3 regions of the Stenotrophomonas sp. PS02300 genome follow, and region 1 is predicted to be linked to each of the others. Evidence: predicted binding sites of a transcription regulator. Region 1 holds the regulator's gene; each other region holds the start of a gene.
The links. Region 1 encodes HrcA, which represses chaperone genes, less so after heat shock. Its sites were predicted from a motif close to TTNGCACTCNNNNNNNNNGAGTGCNAA; they were not measured.
Positions count from the first base shown of each region.

Region 1 (7,369 bases):
CGCCAGGAACGTGCGCAGCCAGCGCCCATAGGCGCCGGCGCTGCCGACGATGCCGACAACCGGGCGCAGGCTCACGCCAGCCGCTCGGCGCGGAAGCGGTGCGGCTGCGCCAGCGCGGCCGGTGCGGCAGCCAGCACGTCGAATTCTTCGTGGTCGTTGGCCAGGGTGGCCTCCAGCGCGGCATGCACGCCGGAGATCGACCGCGACAGTGCCTGCTCGAAGCGCTCACCACGCAGCAGGAACGCGACCAGCAGCGACATCAGCACATCGCCGGTACCGGCCACGTCGACCGGCAGGTGCGGCGAAGACCAGCGCCAGATCGCCTCGCGGCTGACCGCCAGCGTGACCAGCTCGCCCGGGTCGCCACCCACGCTGTGCGCCAGCACCCATTCCGGCCCGCGCGCCAGCAGTGCCTTCGCGGCGGCGATGGCATCGGCTTCGGCCAGGCTCGGCATGCCGGTCAGCCGGCCCAGCTCGAACGCATTCGGCGTGACCAGCCACGCATGCGGCAGCAGGCGTTCGGCGAAGATGGTTTCCAGGCCCGGCTCCACGTAGGGACCGGTGTGGGTATCGCCGATCACCGGGTCCAGGCAGTAGCGCAGCTGCGGCGACGCCGGCAGCACCGTGTCCAGCCAGTCGGCGAACGCCGCACCATTGCCGACGCTGCCGAAGTAGCCGGACACCAGCATCTTCGCGCGCGCCGGCAGGCCGCGTTCGCTGGCGCCCAACAACAGGTCGGCGAACCAGTCGGCCGGCAGCACGCGGCCGCGCGTGGTGGGATAGAACGGCGCATTGCTCAGCAGCGTGGTCGGCACTTCGGCCACGCGCACGCCCAGCGCGCGCAGCGGCGGCACCGCCGCGCTGTTGCCGGCGTGGCCATAGACCAGCTGCGATTGAACCGAGATGACGTCGACCGGCGACGGACCGTCCGGGCGCTGGCGGCGCCCATGGACCAAGTGGCTTTCGAGGGTATCGTTCATGGCTCATTTTAGAGCCTACCGACCAACGGTCGGTACCTGCCGGCTGAATCGCAGCCACGAAAAAGCCGGGACGTGCCCGGCGTTTTCGTTACCGATGGAACCAACCGCTTACGAGGTCATGCGATCCCAGAAACCCTTCACGCCATCGATGAAGGTCGCCGACTTCGGCGAATGCTTGCGCGCTTCTTCGCCGGTGAAGGTGGTTTCGAACTGCTCCAGCAGCTTGCGCTGCTCGGTGGTCAGGTTGACCGGGGTCTCCACCACCACGCGGCAGTACAGGTCACCTTCGCTGCGGCTGCGCACCGAACGCACGCCCTTGCCGCGCAGGCGGAACAGCTTGCCGGTCTGGGTTTCGGCCGGAATGCGGATTTCCGCATAGCCGCCCAAGGTGGCTACGCGCACGGTATCGCCCAGCGCGGCCTGCGAGATGCGGATCGGCACTTCGCAGTGCAGGTCGTCGCCATCGCGCTGGAAGATGGCGTGCTCGCGCACCCGCACTTCCACGTACAGGTCGCCCGGCGGCGTGCCGGCCGGACCGGCCTCACCCTCGCCCGCCAGGCGGATGCGGTCGCCGGTGTCGACGCCCGCGGGCACCTTGACCGACAACACCTTGTCTTCCTCTACCCGGCCATTGCCGTGGCAGGTCTTGCAGGGGTTCTGGATGATCTGGCCGCGGCCGTTGCAGTTGTGGCAGGCCTGCTGCATGGCGAAGATGCCACGCTGGATGCGCACCTGGCCCTGCCCACGGCACACGCTGCAGGTTTCCACCTTGCCGTCGTCCGAACCGCTGCCGTGGCAGTCGTCGCACTCGGCCAGGGTCGGAATCTCGATGCGGCGCTCGATGCCGCGCACCGCTTCTTCCAGGTCCAGCTCCATCACGTAGCCGATGTCGGCACCGCGACGTGCCTGGCGCGGACCACCACCGGCACCGCCGAAGATGTTGCCGAAGATGTCGCCGAAGATGTCGCCCATGTCCGGGCCACCCGGGCCGCCACCGCCGCCCATGCCGTGCTCGAAGGCCGCGTGGCCGTGCGCATCGTACATGCGGCGCTTGTTGGCGTCGGACAGGGTTTCGTAGGCTTCCTTGCACTCCTTGAAGGCCGCTTCGGCGGCGCTGTCGCCGGGGTTGCGGTCAGGGTGGTGCTTCATCGCGCAACGGCGATAGGCCTTCTTCAGTTCTTCTTCGGTCGCCGTGCGGGTAACACCCAGCACTTCGTAATAATCGCGCTTGCTCATGGTTTGAATCGGGTTCCGGCGGTCGGGATTCATCCCCGACATGCCGCGGCACGGCTGTCAGGATCTAATGGAAACGACAACGGGACGTTGCCTGCGCAACGTCCCGTCTGGCGTCCGGATCAGGACTTCTTGTCGTCCTTTACTTCGGTGAACTCGGCGTCGACCACGTCGTCCTGTGCGCCGCCGTTGGTGCCGGCACCGGCATCGGCACCCGGGGCGCCGCCGCCCTGCTCGGCCGTAGCCGAGGCCGCGAACAGCGACTGGCCGGCTTCTTCAAGCACCTTCGACTTGGCTTCGATCTGGGCCTTGTCGTCACCCTTCATCGCGGTTTCCAGGTCGGCCAGGGCCGATTCGACCTTGCCGATCACTTCGCCACCAACCTTGCTGCCGTGTTCGTTGATCGCGGTACGGGTACCGTGGATCAGCGCGTCAGCCTGGTTGCGGGCCTGGACCAGCTCGTGGAACTTCTTGTCTTCTTCGCGGTTGGCTTCCGCGTCGGCGACCATGCGCGCGATCTCGTCCTCGGACAGACCCGAACCGGCCTTGATCTCGACCTTCTGTTCCTTGTTGGTCTTCTTGTCCTTGGCCGACACGTGCAGGATGCCGTTGGCGTCGATGTCGAAGGACACTTCCACCTGCGGCAGGCCGCGCGGGGCCGGCTCGATGCCGGAGAGGTCGAACTTGGCCAGCGACTTGTTGTAGCGGGCCTGTTCGCGCTCACCCTGCAGCACGTGCACGGTCACGGCCGACTGGTTGTCTTCGGCGGTGGAGAATACCTGCGACGCCTTGGTCGGGATGGTGGTGTTCTTTTCGATGATCTTGGTGAACACACCGCCCATGGTTTCGATACCCAGCGACAGCGGGGTCACGTCCAGCAGCAGCACGTCCTTGACGTCGCCGCCGAGCACGCCGCCCTGGATCGCCGCACCCAGTGCCACGGCTTCGTCCGGGTTGACGTCCTTGCGCGGTTCCTTGCCGAAGAACTCGGTCACGGCCTGCTGCACCTTCGGCATGCGGGTCTGGCCGCCGACCAGGATCACTTCGCTGATGTCGCTCGAACGCAGGCCGGCATCGTTCAGGGCGATGCGGCACGGCTCGATCGACTTCTTGATCAGGTCTTCCACCAGCGCTTCCAGCTTGGCGCGGGTCAGCTTGATGTTCAGGTGCTTCGGACCGGAGGCATCGGCGGTGACGTACGGCAGGTTCACTTCGGTCTGCTGGCTGGTCGACAGCTCGATCTTGGCGCGCTCGGCCGCATCCTTCAGGCGCTGCAGGGCGAGCGGATCCTTGCGCAGGTCGATGCCCTGGTCCTTGTTGAACTCGTCCACCAGGTACTCGATGACGCGGTTGTCGAAGTCTTCGCCGCCCAGGAAGGTGTCGCCGTTGGTGGCCAGCACTTCGAACTGCTTCTCACCGTCGACGTTGGCGATTTCAATGATCGACACGTCGAAGGTGCCGCCGCCCAGGTCGTACACGACGATCTTGCGGTCCTTGCCGTCACCCTTGTCCAGGCCATAGGCCAGGGCAGCAGCGGTCGGCTCGTTGATGATGCGCTTGACCTCCAGGCCCGCGATGCGGCCGGCGTCCTTGGTCGCCTGGCGCTGGCTGTCGTTGAAGTAGGCCGGCACGGTGATGACCGCTTCGGTGACGGTCTCGCCCAGGAAGGCTTCGGCCGTCTTCTTCATCTTTTCCAGCACGCGCGCGGAGATTTCCTGCGGCGCCATCTTCTTGGCATCGCTGGTCTGCACCCAGGCATCGCCGTTGTCGTGGGCCAGGATGCCGTAAGGCACGTGCGCGATGTCCTTCTGGACTTCAGCGTCGGTGAACTTGCGGCCGATCAGGCGCTTGACGGCGTAGAAGGTGTTCTTCGGATTGGTGACGGCCTGGCGCTTGGCCGAGGCACCCACCAGCACTTCGCCATCCTTGGTGTAGGCGACGATGGACGGCGTGGTGCGGTCGCCTTCCGAGTTTTCGATGACGCGGGCCTTGCCGCCGTCCATGATCGCCACACACGAGTTGGTGGTGCCGAGGTCGATACCAATGATCTTGCCCATGGGGAGACTCCTGAAAAATTTGGGAACATCCGGCAGCTGCCGGGTTATGAATGGGATGTGTGGGACGCTGATGACACTTTCAACCCATCCATCGAACGCTGTGTCCGATGGCGGCCAAACGCGTTCAGGTCAGTCCCGCGCCACTACGACCAGGGCCGGCCGCAGCAGGCGGTCGTTAAGCAGGTAGCCCTTCTGGAACACCTGGACCACGCTGCCCGGCGCCGCGCCGGGCGCGTCGACCTGGCTGATGGCCTGGTGGTGTTCGGGGTTGAAGGTCTGGCCGGTGGGGTCCAGCAGGGTCAGGCCGTTGTCGGCGGCGACCTTGAGCAGCTGCTTGTAGGTCAGCTCCAGGCCTTCGCGCAGCGGGCTGGGTTCGGCGCCGGCGGCATTGAGCCCGGCGTCCAGGCTGTCGAACACCGGCAGCAGCTCGCCCAGCAGCTTTTCGTTGGCGAAGCGGCGCGCCTGTTCGACGTCGCGGGCCACGCGCTTGCGCTGGTTGTCCAGGTCGGCGCGCTCACGCAGCGACTCGGACCGGAGCAGGGCCACTTCGTTGTGCAGGCTGTCCAGCTGCTGCTGCAGGGAATCGCCCGTGGCGGCGTCGCCGGCCGGGGTCTGGGATGCGATATCAGGCTGATCTTGGTTCATTTCCGGATCCTTGGCGGTGACTCTCCGCCTCCACCCACCCCAATGTGGGCGGCCGGACCCGATTCAAGAGCTGCGGGCGTGTTTAGGTGCGATCCCGGGACAATCCGCCCCCTGCGGGGGCATCCAGGGCTGCGCCGAGCACCTGGGCAGTGGCCTCCACCAGCGGAATCATGCGGTCGTAGGCCATCCGCTTGGGCCCGATCACCCCCAGCACGCCCAGCACCTGGCCGCCGGCCGAGTACGGGGCGGTGACCAGCGAGATGTTCTCCAGCGGCATCACCCCGGTCTCCTCGCCGATGAAGATGCGCACCCCCGGGGCCTGGATGGTGCGCTCGAGCAGCTGCAGGATCTCGCGCTTGCTGGCGAACAGGTCGAACAGCTCGCGCAGGCGGTCCAGGTCGGACAGGTCCTGTACCCCCATCAGCCGGGTCTGCCCGGCCAGCACCATGTCGTCGGCCGGCGGCGCCATCGCCTGTTCGGCCAGCTCCACGCTGTGCGCCAGCAGCTGCTCCATTTCCGTGCGCGCCTGGCGAAGCTCGACCAGCAGGGTGGCGCGGATCTCGGCCAGCGGGCGGCCGGCGCAATGGGCGTTGAGGTAGTTGGCCACCTTCTCCAGCTCGGCCGGCTCCCAGCTGCGCTTGGGCTCGATCACCCGGTTCTGCACTTCATTGTCGGCAAACACCAGGATGGCCAGCACCCGGCGTGCGTCCAGCGCCACGAAATCGATGTGGCGGAACGCGAACTGTTCGCGCCGTGGCGCGCCGACCACGCCGACGAAATGGCTCATCGCCGAGAGCAGCTCCGAGGCGCTGCCGAGCAGGGCCTGGGTGCCGGCGCCACTGGACAGCTCGCTGCGCAGGCGGCTCAGCTCGCTTTCGCCGGGCGGCTGCATCTTGACCAGGCTGTCGACGAACACCCGGTAGCCGTGCGCGGTGGGCACCCGCCCGGCCGAGACGTGCGCCGAGCTGAGCAGGCCCAGGTCTTCCAGGTCGCCCAGGATGTTGCGGATGGTGGCCGGGCTGACATCCAGCCCGGCCAACCGCGCCAAAGTCTGCGAACCGACCGGCTCGCCATCCTGGATGTGGCGCGCGATCAGCGTCCGCAGCAGGTGGCGGGCACGCGGTGCAAGATGGGGCGCGGAAGGGTGCATGGAATCAACCTGTGAGACGCAACGTTGGATAATGGCAGGAACACTGCCTGCCCCACCCATGCTAGCGTTGCGCGGCTCAAGAACCCACGACCATGCTTAAACATCTATCGATCAAGGATTTTGCCGTTGTCCGTGCCACCGAACTGGAGTTCGGCGCGGGCATGACCGTGGTTTCCGGCGAGACCGGCGCAGGCAAGTCGCTGATGGTCGACGCGCTGGGCTTCCTGTCCGGGCTGCGCGCCGACAGCGGCGTGGTCCGGCACGGCGCGGCGCGCGCCGAGCTGTCGGCCGAATTCGCGCCGGGCGAACAGGCCCCGGCCCGGCAATGGCTGCGCGACAACGAACTGGATGACGAGGAACAGTGCCAACTGCGCCGGATCATCCGTGCCGACGGCGGCTCGCGCGCCTGGATCAACGGGCGTCCGGTGACCCTGTCCCAGCTCACCGAGCTGGCCGGCATGCTGGTCGAAATCCACGGCCAGCACGAACAGCAGGCGCTGCTGGCGCGGCCCTCGCAGCTGGCGCTGCTGGACGCCTACGCCCGCAACGAGGCCGAGCGCATCCAGGTGCGCCAGGCCGCCGGCCGTTGGCAGGCGCTGGTCGATGAGGCCGAGTCGCTGTCGCGGCAGGGCGATGTCAGCGACCGCATCGGCTTCCTGGAACACCAGCTGGGCGAGCTGCAGCGCGAAGACCTCGAGCCGGCCTCGATCGCCGCGCTGGGCAGCAGCCACCGTCGCCAGGCCCACGCCGGGGCGCTGGTCAGCGCCTGCGACGTGGCCGCCGCCCGGCTCAACGGCGACGATGAGGTGTCGGTACTGCAGCTGCTGCAGCAGACCCGGCATGACCTGGCCCGCGTGGCCGAACACGACGCCCGGCTGGGCGAGGTGGACGCGCTGCTGGACAGCGCGGTCATCCAGCTGCACGAAGCGCTGGCCCTGCTCGACCGGGTCCACGACGACCTCGATGCCGACCCGGAGCAGTTCGAGGACATCGAACGCCGCCTCGGCCGCCTGCACGACCTGGCGCGCAAGCACCGCGTGCCGATGGAAGGCCTGGCCGAACACCGCGATGCGATGGAAGCCGAAGTCGAGCAGCTGCGCGGCGCCGATACCCGCCTGCAGGCGCTGGCCGGCGAGATCGACCGCGCGGCCGCGCAGTGGCAGGCCGTCGCCACCACGCTCAGTGCCAGCCGCGCCACCGCGGCCAAGGCGCTGTCGGAGACCACCACCACGCTGATCGGCGAGCTGGGCATGGGCGGCGGCCAGTTCCTGATCGAGATCGAGCCGCACGCGGCCGCCAAGCCG
Region 1 covers NZ_JASCOP010000016.1:226-7,594, forward strand. Annotated here, with positions in the region: partial or broken gene QMX79_RS05240 (hypothetical protein) at 1-75, opposite strand, end outside; gene pdxY (pyridoxal kinase) at 72-980, opposite strand; gene dnaJ (molecular chaperone DnaJ) at 1,089-2,216, opposite strand; gene dnaK (molecular chaperone DnaK) at 2,336-4,270, opposite strand; gene grpE (nucleotide exchange factor GrpE) at 4,400-4,915, opposite strand; gene hrcA (heat-inducible transcriptional repressor HrcA) at 4,998-6,065, opposite strand; gene recN (DNA repair protein RecN) at 6,158-7,369, shown strand, end outside.

Region 2 (7,369 bases), on a different contig from region 1:
TCCGGCCACGGTGGTGCTGACCCCGAACAACACCACGGCGCTGACCATCCAGCCCAACGGCAGTCTGGACGTGGCAGCAGGTACGCCCGGCGTCACCTACACCACCACTTACCGCATCTGCCTGGTGGCACAGCCGACCGTGTGCGACATCGGCACGGTGTCGGTCACCCTGGCCGCCACGCCCGGCCTGCTGGACGCGGTGGATGACACGGTGGCCAACGTACCGGCCGCCGGTGCCACCGGTGTGGCCAACGTGCTGGCCAACGACACCTACAACAGCGCCGCGCTTGATCCGGCCACGGTGGTGTTGATCCCGGTCAACACCGCCGCGCTGACCATCCAGCCCAATGGCAGTGTGGATGTGGCAGCCGGCACCCCCGGCAGCACCTACACCACCACCTACCAGATCTGCCTGGTGGCGCAGCCGTCGGTGTGCGATGTCGGCACGGTCTCGGTCACACTCGCCAACCCCGCCGTGCTGGTGGCAGCCGATGACAGCGTGGTGGATGTGCCGGCGACCGGCGCCAGCGCCGTGATCAACGTGCTGACCAACGACAGCTTGAACGGCGCGCCGCTGGATCCGGCGACCGTCGTGCTGACCCCGGTCAATACCGCCGCGCTGACCATCCAGCCCAACGGCAGCGTGAACGTGGCGGCCGGCACGCCCGGTACCACCTACACCACCACCTACCAGATCTGCCTGGTGGCGCAGCCCACCGTCTGCGCGGCCGGCACGGTGTCGGTCACGCTGGCGGCCGCGCCACTGGCGGCACCGGTAGCCAACCCCGACCAGGCCACGACGCCGCAGGACGGCCAGATCGACGTGCCGGTGCTGGCCAACGACCTGGTCAACGGTGCGCCGCTGGATCCGCAGACAGTGGCCGTGACCATCACCACTGCACCTGCGTCGGGCACCGCCCTGGTCCTGGCCGGAGGCATCGTGCGCTACACCCCGGCGCCCAACTACAGCGGCCCGGACACCTTCACCTACACAGTTTGCAACCAGGCTTCGCCGCCGGACTGCAGCAGCGCCACCGTCACCGTGCAGGTGGAGCTTAACGACGTGGACGTGGTGGACGAGAACATCACCGTGCTCAGCGGCACCACCACCACGGTGCCGCTGCTGGACAACCTCACCACCAGCGGCGCGCGCATCAATGCAGCCTCCATGCGCCTGGCACGTGCCGCAGTCAACGGCCGCGCAACCTGCGCCAACGGCGATTGCATCTACACCGCCTTCGTCGGCTACAGCGGCCTGGACAATTTCAGCTACACCATCTGCGACAACTCCGTGCCCACCCCGGTGTGCGTGGAAGGTCGGGTCAACGTGGTGGTCACCGCCGATCCGGTGGCGCTGCGCCTGACCAAGCAGGCCACCCAGCGCAGCGTGCAGGTGGGCGACGTGGTGCGCTACGTGGTCACCGTGGAGAACATGGGCGACTTCGACGCGCTGGGCGTGACCCTGCTCGATACCCTGCCGAGTGGCTTCACCTTCATCCCGGGTGGCTTCGAGGCCCACGATGCCGACAACGCCGCACGTGCCAGCGGCGTGGCGCCGCTGCAGATCGATGGCCTGGATATCCCGGCAGGTGGCTCGGCGACGCTCGTGTACTACCTGCGTGTGGGGGCGGGTGTCGGACTGGGTGTGCACACCAACCGCATCACCGCAGCAGACGTGCTGGGCACCACCATCAGCAACGTGGCCTCGGCCGACGTGGAGGTGATCGGTGATCCGCTGCTGGATGAGAGCCTGGTGATCGGCAGCGTGTTCGACGACCACAACGGCAACGGCGTGCAGGATGCCGGCGAGCGCGGCATCCCCGGCGTGCGCGTGGTGTCGGTGGAAGGCCTGGTGATCGAAACCGACGCCTACGGCCGCTACCACCTGGTTGGCATCAACGGCGGCCAGGCGCGCGGGCGCAACTTCATCCTCAAGGTCGACCCGAGCACCCTGCCGGCCGAGGCACGCTTCACCACCCGCAACCCGCTCGTGCGGCGGATCACCCCGGGGCTGCCGGTGCGCTTCGACTTCGGTGTCGCCTTGCCACAGGGGCGCATGGAGGCGGGACCACCGCAATCGGTGCTGGAGGTGGGCGAGGGGCTGTTCGTACCCGGCCAGGCCACGCTCGGCCAGGCGGCTGAAGCGGTGCTGGCGCATGCCGCCCGCACGCTGCAGGCGCAGGGCGGTGGGCAGCTCAACGTGGCCGTGGGGCAGGCCACGCCCGAACTGGCCGCACAGCGTGCCGATGCGTTGCGGCAGGCATTGCTGCCACGCCTTCCGGCCGACGTTGCCGCCCGTGTGCAGGTCCAGGTGCAGCCCACTGCGCCGGCCCGCCCCGCCACCCGTGCGGATCGCTGAGGAGATGCCCATGATCAACAAGACCTCACTCAGCCCCCTGGTGCTCCTGCTGGTGCTGTGGCTGCCGACCAGCCACGCGCAGGCTCCGCAACCCGTGCCGGAGGTGCCCACCACGCTGTGCGGCGTGGATGGCTGCCGCCAGGGCAACGACCTGCTGCTGCAGGTGCACCCGGCGGCGGATGCGCCGTCCGATCCGACGGCGCCCGGCGCGTTCGTGCCGGCGCCCAATGGCGCCTCGGCCACCGAGCTGCCTGACGGCGCGGTGGTGTGGGCCACCGAAGACCCGGCACTGTCGGCGCCGGTGCTCAACGTGCAGACCGGTTCGATGGCCCCGTTCGAGAACGGACGCCTGACCAAGCCGCTGCGCTTCCATGGCTACAACAACTACGCCTCGTTCATCGAACGGCTGGAGGTGGTGATCTATCGCGGCAGCGACACCGACCTGGTCACACCGCTCGCGCGCATCGAGATGCCGGTCGACTACGTGGGCAACACCGAATGGGACGGCCAGCTGCCGGAAAACCTGAACCTGCGCGTCGGCGATGACCTGCAGTACATCGCCCGCGCCTATGGCCGCGACGGTTCGTTCGATGAAACCAATGCCCAGCGCTTCCAGCTGGTACTGCCCACCGATTACGAGCGTGGCACCCAGCTGGTCCGAGACAACGTGCAGCGCACCCTGGGCCGGGTACTGGAGGGTGACGATGCGCAGGCCCAGCAGCTCAGCAATGCCATCTATGGCCAGAACGCGCTGCGCCAGCAGAACATCCCGATCTACGGCTCGCGGGTGCGTATCTACGGGCGTGGACTGAGCCCGAATGCACGGGTGCTGATCAACGGCCAGAGCTTCCCGGTGGACCTGGAGCAGAAGTTCGCCGCCGAGTTCCTGGAACCGATCGGCCAGCACCGCTACACCGTGCAGGTGGAGGCAATGGATGCGCCGACCCTGACCCGCACGCTGGAAGTGGAGGTCACCGGCAGCTACCGGTTCCTGGTGGCACTGGCTGACGTGACGTTGTCGCGCAACACCGCCAGCGGCAACCTCGACCCGCTGGCCGCCGACCGCGACCAGGACGACAGCTTCCTCAGCGAAGGCCGGCTGGCGTTCTACCTGAAGAGCAAGCTGCGCGGCAAATACCTGGTCACCGCGCAGGCCGACACCTACGACCGCGAACTGAAGCGGCTGTTCGACGGCTTCCTGGATGCCGATGCGCGCGATGTGTTCCGCCGGCTGGACCCGGACCAGTACTACCCGGTGTATGGCGACGACTCCACCACCTATCGCGACGTCGATACGCAGGGCAAGTTGTACGTACGCGTGGACTGGGACCAGAACCAGGCGCTGTGGGGCAACTTCGCCACCGGCTTCACCGGTACCGAGTACGGCCAGTACGTGCGGTCGTTGTACGGCGCGGCGGTGAGCTGGCGCTCGCGCGCGACCACACCGCTGGGCGATCCGCGTTCGCTGTTGAAGGCGTTCGGTTCCGAAGCGCAGTCCGCGCTGGGGCACAGCGAATTCCTCGGCACCGGCGGCAGCCTGTACTACCTGCGCCACACCGACCTGCTGCCCGGCTCGGAGCAGGTGGTGCTGGAAGTGCGCGACCGCACCACCGGCCGCACCGAGGTGCGCACCAACCTGCAGCGCGGCGTGGATTACGAGATCAACGAAATCCAGGGCCGCCTGTTCCTGACCCGCGCGCTGTCGCAGATCACCCGTGAGAACGTGCGCACGCTGACCCGCGACACCCCGCTGGACGGCTACGACCAGCTGCTGCTGGTGGACTACGAGTACATCCCGGTGGGCTTCAGCACCGACGATGTCAGTGCCGGCCTGCGCGGCAAGCAGTGGCTGGGCGACCATGTGGCGATCGGCGGTACCTACGTCGATGAAAACCGCAGTGGCGACGACTACAGCCTGATGGGCGCCGACCTCACCCTGCAGGCCGGGCGTGGCACGTACCTCAAGCTGGAGCAGACCCGTACCGAAGCCACCGCTGCGCCGATCTTCTATTCGGACAACGGCGGCCTGAGCTTCATCCAGCGCAATCCGGTCAGCGCCGACCGCAAGGGCGATGCCCGCGCGGTGGAAGCGCGCGCCAACCTGCGCGAGCTGGGCTGGACCAAGCAGGACTGGAGCATGGGCGCATGGTGGCGCGACGTGGATGCCGGTTTCTCGGTCTCGCGCATGGACAGCGGGCTGGCACTGGAAGAGTACGGCGCGGAGTTCCTGGGCTACTTCACCGACAACCTGAGCCTGTACGGCCGGCACAGCCGCGCAGAACGTGGTGAGGTTGCCGTGGAGCAGTCGCAGCTCACGATGGACTGGCGGCTGGGCAACGATGGCCAGCTCGGTGCCGAATTGCGCCGGGTACGCGAGGAGAACGGCGGTACCGATGTGGACGGCACGCTGGCGGCACTGAGCTACCGGCAGCGCTTCGGCGCCAAGTGGGAGCTGTACGGGGTAGGGCAGCTGACCGTGGATGACGACAGCGGCGCTTACGAGAAGAACGACCTGGCCACGCTGGGTGCACGCTACCTGTTCGGTAACCGCTCCAGCCTGGGCGCGGAAGTGAGCAGCGGCAGCCGCGGCGATGGGGCCAAGCTCGAGGGCGAATACTGGATGACGCCCGAGCACAGCTTCTACGGCAACTACAGCTACAGCACCGACCGCACCACCACCGACCCGCTGTACGACACCGGGCTGCAGTCGGGCTGGACGCTGGGCCAGCGCTGGCGCCTGAGCAACCAGGTCAACGTGTTCAACGAAAGCCAGTACCTGAAGGACCGCCGCGACGACAGCGCCGGGCTGGTGCACACCTTCGGCATGGACTTCTACCCGGCACAAGGCTGGACGCTGGGCTTCAGCGTGATGGATGGCGAGCTGGACGCCACCACCGGGCGGGTCGACCGCCGCGCGTACAGCGTCAACGGCGGCCGCACCGATGCCAACACGCAGTGGACCAGCAAGCTGGAATACCGCCGCGATGAAGGCGCCGAAGACCGCCGCCAGTGGGTGACCACCAACCGGCTGCTGTACAAGATCAACGAAGACTGGCGCATCGCGTTGCGCGCCAACTACGCCGACACCGACGACAGGCGCAACCCGCTGGCCGACGCCAAGCTGGTGGAATCCAATCTGGGCTTCGCCTGGCGCCCGCACGACAACACGCGCTGGGCGGCGTTCGGCAAGTACACCTATCTGTACGACGTGGCCTCGCTGGGCCAGGTGGGCGGCAACGTGTACGACCAGAAATCGCAGATCGTCTCGTTCGAGGGCGTGATGCAGGTCAGCGACCGCTGGGAGCTGGCCGGCAAGCTGGCCGGGCGCTGGGGCGATTACCGCACCGGGCGTGGTGAGGGCGAGTGGCTGGACAGCCGGGTCAACTTCTCGGCCCTGCAGCTGCGCTACCGGTTGTTCGCGCAGTGGGAAGCCATGGGCGAGTACCGCTGGCTGGATGTGCGCGAGGGCGGCGACAAGAAAGGCTGGCTGGTGGGCGTGGACCGCCAGGTGGGCCAGAACTTCAAGATCGGGGCGGGGTACAACTTCACCGAGTTCAGTGATGACCTGACCGAGCTGCGGTATGAGGCGAAGGGGTTCTTCTTGAACTTGTCTGGCTATTATTAAGCCCCGGAGCACCGCTTTTGGGCGGCCGTTCAGGCGTTCGGGGACGGCAGCGCTGAATGCATGGCAACGTTTTCATCCTGAATGGGTGTCTTTTGGTGGGATTGTCCTGCCCAAAACGACGTGGTGATGACGTTTTTGAGTGTATGTTATTGATTATCAAGCGAATAGGCTCAACACCCACCCACTCGCCACTGTCACCATTTCGCGGTACGTTAGGGGCCTGAACTTCGTCAGCGTTTCACCCACGGAACGCTGGAACTTTTTGAACCGTCAGCAGTCCAAATACGGGACTGATAAGATGACCCCTATGAGCCAGAACATGTCTACTGCCCTTGTGGCAAACAATCTTCCGATTCCCAGTGCGCTCGGTTCGCTGGACGCCTACATCGGCGCCGTGCACCAGATCCCGGTGCTGACGGTCGATGACGAGCAGGACCTGGCCCGCCGCTTCCGCGACGAGCAGGACCTGGACGCCGCGCGCGAGCTGGTCCATTCCCACCTGCGTTTCGTGGTGCACGTGGCCCGTGGTTACAACGGCTACGGCCTGCAGCTGGGCGACCTGATCCAGGAAGGCAACATCGGCCTGATGAAGGCGGTGAAGCGCTTCGATCCGGACATGGGCGTTCGCCTGGTGTCGTTCGCGGTGCACTGGATCCGTGCCGAAATGCACGAGTTCATCCTGAAGAACTGGCGCATCGTCAAGGTCGCCACGACCAAGGCGCAGCGCAAGCTGTTCTTCAACCTGCGCAAGTCCAAGACCCGCCTGGGCTGGTTGAACGCGGCGGAAGTCACCGCGGTCGCCAAGGACCTCAACGTGTCCGAACGCGAAGTGCTGGAAATGGAATCGCGCCTTTCGGGTCGCGACATCGGTTTCGATGCGCCAAGCGATGACGACAACGAGCATGCGCCGCCGTCGCCGGCTGCGTTCCTGGTCGCCAACGACGAAGATCCGTCGATGGCCTATGAGCGTGCCGACAGCGAAGACAACCAGCTCCAGCTGCTGCGCGAAGGCCTGGCCGAGCTTGACGCCCGCTCGCGCGACATCATCCGTCGCCGCTGGCTGGACGCCGACAGCAAGGTCACGCTGCAGGAACTGGCTGATGAGTACGGCGTGTCCGCCGAACGCATCCGCCAGGTCGAGGCGAACGCGCTGAAGAAGATGAAGGCGCTGTTCACCGCATAACGCGGCGTCCAATGCAGTACACAGAAAACCCGGCAGCGCCGGGTTTTTTGTTGGTTCGAAGGCGTACCCACCAACGGTGGGCACCTACCGGCCGGTAGCGCCCGACCGTTGGTCGGGCGATGCGGCGGTTATGCCCGCTCGCGCGCAATCGCGCGCCAGCCGATGTCGTTGCGGTGGAACTCGTGTTCCCACGACACCTTTG
Region 2 covers NZ_JASCOP010000046.1:4,461-11,829, reverse strand. Annotated here, with positions in the region: gene QMX79_RS10450 (Ig-like domain-containing protein) at 1-2,359, shown strand, start outside; gene QMX79_RS10445 (hypothetical protein) at 2,370-5,984, shown strand; gene rpoH (RNA polymerase sigma factor RpoH) at 6,292-7,167, shown strand; gene purD (phosphoribosylamine--glycine ligase) at 7,296-7,369, opposite strand, start outside.
Region 2: the regulator HrcA is predicted to act here: its motif matches at 6,255-6,281, upstream of rpoH (RNA polymerase sigma factor RpoH).

Region 3 (7,369 bases), on a different contig from region 1:
TGCGGCTGGTCGAAGCCGGGCCGCGGGTGCTGTCCAGCTTCCCCGAGGTGCTGTCGCTGAAAGCGCGGCGCCAGCTGGAGAAGCTCGGGGTGGAAGTGCTGACCGGTACCGCGGTGAGCCACATCGACGGCGAGGGCTTCCAGCTCGGCGAGCAGTTCGTTGCCGCGCGCACGGTGGTGTGGGCCGCGGGCGTGGCCGCCTCGCCGCTGGCGCGGACGCTGGAGGTGCCGCTGGACCGCGCCGGACGCGTGCCGGTGCAGCCCGACCTGACCCTGGCCGGGCACCCGGAGATCTTCGTCGCCGGCGACCTGGCCGCGCTGCAGCAGGCCGATGGCCGGCCGGTGCCGGGCGTTGCCCCGGCCGCCAAGCAGATGGGCAAGCATGTGGCCGCAACCGTCCGTGCGCGGCTGGACGGCAAGCCGGCACCCGGGCCGTTCAAGTACCAGGACTTCGGCAACCTGGCCACGATCGGGCGCATGGCCGCCATCGTGCACCTGGGCCGGCTGCAGTTGTCAGGTGTGCTCGCCTGGTGGTTCTGGCTCGCCGCGCACGTGTTCTTCCTGATCGGGTTCCGCAACCGGATCGTGGTGCTGCTCAACTGGGCGGTGGCGTACTGGAGCTACCAGCGCAGCGCGCGGATCATCTTTGGTGATGACCGCGAGGACCGGCGGCCGAAGCCGTCCGATCAGGGATCGTTGCCGGGCGCGAGGTGAACGTCCCAGGTGCACAGGAAATCCGGATCGCTGATGGTCAATGCCATCGAGCGCAGGGTGTAGTCGCCAGGGGCGGCCGGCGTGTAGTGGTCCAGCGTGGGCGGCAGGAACAGCTCCTCGCCGTCCACTGCGCTGGCCAGTACCACGCCCTCGTCGTCATTGATGCGCAGCACGTGCCCGGCCATCTGGCGGTGCTCCAGGGCGTTGCCTTGGGCGTCAAGGTAGGTCATGCCGGCGAGCACGGTCTTGCCGATCATTGCGCGCGCCTTGGCGCGGTCGATTCCGGTCATGTTTCGGCACTCCGTTGCTGCAGCCAAGCCAGCTTGCGTGCGCGCGGCTGGCGCTTGAGCTCGCATTCTGCCTTGGAAGCTGCCGAGCGGTCGGGATATGCGCGCATCGCCAGCAGCTTCACCGGCGGGTTGGCGCGGGTGTAGCGCGCCCCCTTGCCGCACAGGTGGGCCTGGAAGCGGGCATCCACGTCGTTGCTGATGCCGGCGTAATAGCTGCCGTTGCGGCATTCCAGCAGGTAGACGTACCAGGGGGTGGGTTCAGCGGGCATACCGGGATTATCCACCGGCAGGGGTGCGCTGGCTGCTAGAATCCGCCGCGGACGCAGGGGAGAGGCGCGTTTCCGTCCCCGCCCGCCCCTCCGGAGCCGCTGCATGTTGCTGTCCATCATCTATCTCATCGCCATTTCCGCTGAAGCCATGACCGGCGCGCTGTCTGCCGGCCGGCGGCGGATGGACCTGTTCGGCGTGGTCATCATCGCCTGCGTCACCGCGCTGGGCGGCGGTTCGCTGCGCGATATCGTGCTGGGCCACTACCCGCTGGGCTGGGTCAAGCACCCCGAGTACCTGGGCTTCACCGTCTGTGCGGCGCTGATCGCCACCTGGGTGGCGCGCTGGATGCACCACTTCCGCCGCACCTTCCTGGTGCTCGATGGCCTGGGCCTGATCTGCTTCACCCTGATCGGCTGCGCGGTGGCGCGCGACGGCGGCCACGCGGTGCCGATCGTGCTGATCGCCGGCATGCTTACCGGCGCCTTCGGCGGTGTGCTGCGCGACGTGCTGTGCAACGAGGTGCCGCTGATCTTCCAGAAGGAGCTGTACGCGGTGATCACCCTGCTCACCGGCGCGGCATGGCTGGGCCTGCTCGAACTGGGCGTGTCACTCAACGCCGCCACGCTGTGGTGCCTGGGCGGCGGCTTCGCGTTCCGCCTGCTGGCCATCCACTTCAAGTGGGAAATGCCGAAGTTCGTGTACCGCGACGAGGTGCATTAGCACGTGAGAGGCAGCATCAACGTGAGCGGGTGAATCGGTGAAACGATGAAACCGTGCTTGAGATAGAACGCCTTGGCCGGCTCATCGATAGCATGGCAGAGCAACGCGCGTGCTCCGACCTGACCGCACGCCTGCAGCGAACGTAGCACCGCATCCTTCAACAAGCCTTGGCCAATGCCCTGCCCCGCCCTGTCCGCGTGGACCGCCAACCGCCCCAGCACGATGACCGGAATGGGATCGGGCATGTTGCGGCGGATTCGTCCGGGCACGGCTTCATGCGCTATCGAACCGGCTGAGAGCGCGTAGTAACCGACAACGCGACGCTGCTCATCGCAGGCTACAAAGCATCGTGATGCGCCGGACGCCTGGTTCTGGCGTGCGCGTTCAAGCAGCCATTTCGCCAGGGCTGGGGCGCTGCAGCGAAAGTCATCCAACAGATGATCCGCGTGCAGCGGGGTTGGAGCGGAGAGCCACAAGGGCTCAGCGTTCCCAAGGCGCCGGCGTGCTCAACAACCGGCGCAGCGCCAGGTTCTCGTCCAGCGGTGCGTCCAGCAGCGCATTGAAGCGCTGCAGCTGCCCAGCATTCAAGGTGAACTGCGTCTGCTCGGCAAGCACCTCGCGTGCCCTGTCGCACGCGGCATCCAGGATGAACTCGGTGCGATTCACGCCACTGATTGCTACGGCTCGATCGATCAGATCCTGCTTATCGGCAGGGGCCCGGAAATTGATGACTTTGCTTGCGGTTCCCATGGGAAGCACCCGCACCTTGCTGAACTGTGCATACATTGTACATACACCCTGCAGGACCCTCAAGTGAGGCCTGTAGTCTGCGGCCCCAGACGCGCAGTATCCAATTGATTTTGTTTAACAAAACCAGACTTCCGGTAGAGCGGATCTTTCGTGGAGCCGGCCGGCGGCCGGCTCCCTGCGGGTCAAGCCGCCTCGGCCAGACGCCGCGCGCGCCGCGCACGCACGGCCTCGGCCAGCGCTTCCAGCACCTGCAGCGAACTGTCCCAGCCGATGCAGCCATCGGTGATGCTCTGGCCGTAGACCAGCGGCTGGCCTTCCACCAGTTCCTGGCGACCGGCCACCAGGTGGCTTTCCACCATCACGCCCACGATGCGCTCTTCGCCGGCCGCCAGCTGTGCGTTGATGTCGGCGATCACCTTCGGCTGGTTCTCGGGATTCTTGCTGCTGTTGGCGTGGCTGGCATCAATCATCAACCGCGCCGGCAGCTGCGCCTTGGCCAGCGTCTGGCTGGCGGCATCCACGCTGGCGGCATCGAAGTTCGGCACCTTGCCGCCGCGCAGGATCACGTGGCAATCCGGGTTGCCGGCGGTGGCGACGATGGCCGTATCACCCTGCTTGGTCACCGACAGGAAGTGGTGAGGATTGGACGCGGCACCCACCGCGTCGGCAGCGATCTTGATGTTGCCGTCGGTACCGTTCTTGAAGCCGACCGGGCACGACAGCCCCGAGGCCAGCTCGCGGTGCACCTGGCTTTCGGTAGTGCGCGCGCCAATGGCGCCCCAGGCAACCAGGTCGGCGATGTACTGCGGCGAGATCACATCCAGGAACTCCACGCCGGCCGGCAGGCCCAGCTTGTTGATGTCGCGCAGCAGGCCGCGCGCAACGCGCAGGCCCTTGTTGATCTGGAAGCTGCCATCCAGGTCCGGATCATTGATCAGGCCCTTCCAGCCCACCGTGGTGCGCGGCTTTTCGAAGTAGACGCGCATGACGATTTCCAGCTCGCCGGCGTAGGCATCGCGCAGCGGCTTGAGGCGTTGTGCGTATTCGATCGCGGCGACCGGGTCATGGATCGAGCACGGGCCGATCACCACCGCCAGGCGGTCGTCGCGGCCGTGCAGGATCTCGTGCAGTGCAGCGCGCGAGGCGCTCACCGTGGAGGACGCCTCCTCATCGCAGGGCAGCATCGCCAGCAGCTGGGCGGGCGGGGTCAACGGCTCGATCTTGCGGATGCGCAGGTCGTCGGTATGGGGGGGCATGGGGGTGTCCTCTGGAAGGTGGGGGTCCCCAGCGCGGCGGCAACAAAAAAGCCGCCAGGTGCGCTGGCGGCTTTCGGGAATGCGTCTGAAGGTTTCTTCAGGGTGAACGCATGCCTTCCTCCGCCGGTGGCTTCGGAAAGTAATACCAAAAATAGGAATTGGCGTGGCGTGCGTTCATTGGGGACTATAGATAGCACAGCTCTTGTGCGACGCAAAATGTTTCATTCGCAACTGCGACCGCCGCTGCCCAACAAAAAACCCCGCCTTTCGGCGGGGTCCTTTTTTTACAGCACGACAGGATGTCGCGTGTGCGGGGACTTAGAAGTCCATGCCGCCCATGCCACCCATGCCACCCATGCCGCCGCCTGCTGCACCGGCGCCGTCATCCTTCTTCGGCGCTTCAGCCACCATCGCTTCGGTGGTGATCATCAGGCCGGCGATCGAGGCGGCGTTCTGCAGGGCAGAACGGGTCACCTTGGTCGGATCCAGGATGCCGAAGGCCAGCATGTCGCCGAATTCGCCGGTGGCGGCGTTGTAGCCGTAGCTGCCGGTGCCTTCCTTGACCTTGTTGACGATCACGGACGGCTCTTCGCCGGCGTTGGCGACGATTTCACGCAGCGGGGCTTCCATCGCGCGCAGGGCGATCTGGATGCCGTGGTTCTGGTCTTCGTTGGCACCCTTCAGGCCGGACAGCGCGGTGACCGCACGGACCAGGGCAACACCGCCGCCCGGCACCACGCCTTCTTCGACTGCTGCACGGGTAGCGTGCAGGGCGTCGTCGACGCGGTCCTTCTTTTCCTTCATTTCGATTTCGGTCGACGCGCCGACCTTGATCACGGCAACACCGCCGGCCAGCTTGGCCACGCGTTCCTGCAGCTTCTCACGGTCGTAATCGGACGAGGTGTCTTCGATCTGGGTCTTGATGCGGGCCACGCGCGATTCAACGGCGGCCTTGTCGCCCTGGCCGTCGACGATGGTGGTGTTTTCCTTGGAAACCTGCACCTTCTTGGCGCGGCCGAGGTCGGCGATGGTCGCCTTCTCCAGCGACAGGCCGATCTCTTCGGAGATCACGGTGCCGCCGGTCAGGGTGGCCATGTCTTCCAGCATCGCCTTGCGACGGTCGCCGAAGCCCGGGGCCTTGACGGCCACGACCTTGACGATGCCACGGATGGTGTTGACCACCAGGGTGGCCAGCGCTTCGCCTTCGACTTCTTCGGCAACGATCAGCAGCGGCTTGCCGGCCTTGGCGACGCCTTCCAGCACCGGCAGCAGGTCACGGACGTTGGAGATCTTCTTGTCGTGCAGCAGGATGTACGGATCGTCCAGGTCGGCGGTCTGCGCCTGCTGGTTGTTGATGAAGTACGGGGACAGGTAGCCGCGGTCGAACTGCATGCCCTTGACCACGTCCAGCTCGTTTTCCAGGCCCGAGCCTTCTTCAACGGTGATCACGCCTTCCTTGCCGACTTCACGCATCGCTTCGGCGATGATGTTGCCGATCGACTCGTCCGAGTTGGCCGAGATCGTACCGACCTGGGCAATGGCCTTGTCGTCAGCGGTGGGCTTGGAGATGTTCTTCAGCTCGGCGACGGCGGCCACCACGGCCTTGTCGATACCGCGCTTGAGGTCCATCGGGTTCATGCCGGCAGCCACGGCCTTGGCGCCTTCGCGGATCAGGGCCTGGGCGAGCACGGTGGCGGTGGTGGTGCCGTCGCCGGCGTCGTCGTTGGTACGCGACGCGACTTCCTTCACCATCTGCGCGCCCATGTTCTCGAACTTGTCAGCCAGTTCGATTTCCTTGGCGACGGACACGCCGTCCTTGGTGATGGTCGGGGCGCCGAAGCTCTTCTCGAGCACGACGTTGCGGCCCTTCGGGCCCAGGGTGGCCTTGACGGCATTGGCGAGAACGTTGACGCCGCGCACCATGCGGGCGCGGGCGTCTTCACCGAAACGAATTTCCTTGGCAGCCATTGCGATTACCTTTTATGTGGCGCCGGGCGATGCCCGGCTGCATTGATTGGGGACACGTAAGACCAGGCAGAGCCCGGCGGCGCAAACTCAGCCGATGACGGCGAGGATGTCGTCTTCGCGCAGGACCTTGTATTCCACGCCTTCGCTCTTGTAGCTGCTGCCGGCGTACTGGCCGTAGATGACCTTGTCGCCAACCTTCAGGGACGGCGCGCGCACGCTGCCGTTGTCCAGCGGCTTGCCCGGGCCCACGGCCACGACTTCACCCTTGGTCGACTTTTCCTTGGCCGAGTCGGGGATCACGATGCCGCCGGCGGAGACTTCGTCGGCTTCGATCGGCTTGACCACGACGCGGTCGTGAAGCGGCTTGATGTTCATGCGTGCCTCTTAAGTTGTTGATTGGTTTGAAAAAGTCTGGCGATATTAGCACTCGCCCCAGGCGACTGCCAGCACCGCTCGTGAAAAAACCCGCCAGTGCGGGACAGGGCAGAGATGGTGCTGTCCCCGGCCCTTTCAAGGGGGTGCCGACGATTTCTCCCAGACCGCCATTTTCTTGACGCACGTCCCAATGCGGAGTGCCGAAGACGACAAATCGATAGATGTGTCATATGGATTAGCTAGATTCGGCCGGCAAAACCCAATCACAAGGAGCCGTAGATGAGGTTGCTCACACCGCTGTCCCTGGGGTGCCTGTTGGCGCTGGCCGCGGGTTCCGCCCGGGCGGACGTATTCATCAATGAACTGCACTACGACGACAGCACCCCGGCCGGGGATGTCGGCGAAGCCATCGAGGTGGTCGCCACCGGCGGCGAGGACCTCAGTACCTACCGGCTGTACCTGTACAACGGCAGCACCCCGTCGGCCGCCACGGTCTATGCCAACAATGCCGTGCCGGCCGGTACCGCCGCCGGCTGCGGCAAGGCCAGCATCGCCACCGTCACCTACCCCACCAATGGCCTGCAGAACGGCTCCAACGACGGCATCGCGCTGGTCGATGCCAGCGGCAAGGTGGTCCAGTTCATCAGCTACGAAGGCACCATCACCGCGTCCGGCGGCCCGGCCGCCGGGCTGACCAGCCAGAACATCCCGGTCAGCGAGAGCAACAGCACCGCCCCGGGCACCTCCCTGCAGCTCACCGGCAGCGGCAGCCAGTACACCCACTTCACCTGGGCCGGATCGGCCGCGCAGACCTTCGGTGCCTGCAACACCGGCCAGACCTTCAGCGGCGGTGGCAGCACCGGCCCCAACACGCCCCCGTCGGTGAGCACCACCACCCCGGAACAGGGCGCGACCAGCTTCCCGGCCGCCGCCGACCTGGCCGTGACCTTCAGTGAAAGCGTCACCGTCAGCGCCGGCGCCTTCACCCTCAGCTGCGGCCAGTCCGGCGCGGTACCGCTGACCCACG
Region 3 covers NZ_JASCOP010000122.1:550-7,918, forward strand. Annotated here, with positions in the region: partial or broken gene QMX79_RS17070 (NAD(P)/FAD-dependent oxidoreductase) at 1-713, shown strand, start outside; gene QMX79_RS17075 (hypothetical protein) at 686-1,003, opposite strand; gene QMX79_RS17080 (GIY-YIG nuclease family protein) at 1,000-1,272, opposite strand; gene QMX79_RS17085 (trimeric intracellular cation channel family protein) at 1,376-1,993, shown strand; gene QMX79_RS17090 (GNAT family N-acetyltransferase) at 1,990-2,427, opposite strand; gene QMX79_RS17095 (DUF1778 domain-containing protein) at 2,474-2,779, opposite strand; gene QMX79_RS17100 (3-deoxy-7-phosphoheptulonate synthase) at 2,926-3,999, opposite strand; gene groL (chaperonin GroEL) at 4,318-5,967, opposite strand; gene QMX79_RS17110 (co-chaperone GroES) at 6,055-6,342, opposite strand; gene QMX79_RS17115 (endonuclease) at 6,622-7,369, shown strand, end outside.
Region 3: the regulator HrcA is predicted to act here: its motif matches at 6,388-6,414, upstream of QMX79_RS17110 (co-chaperone GroES).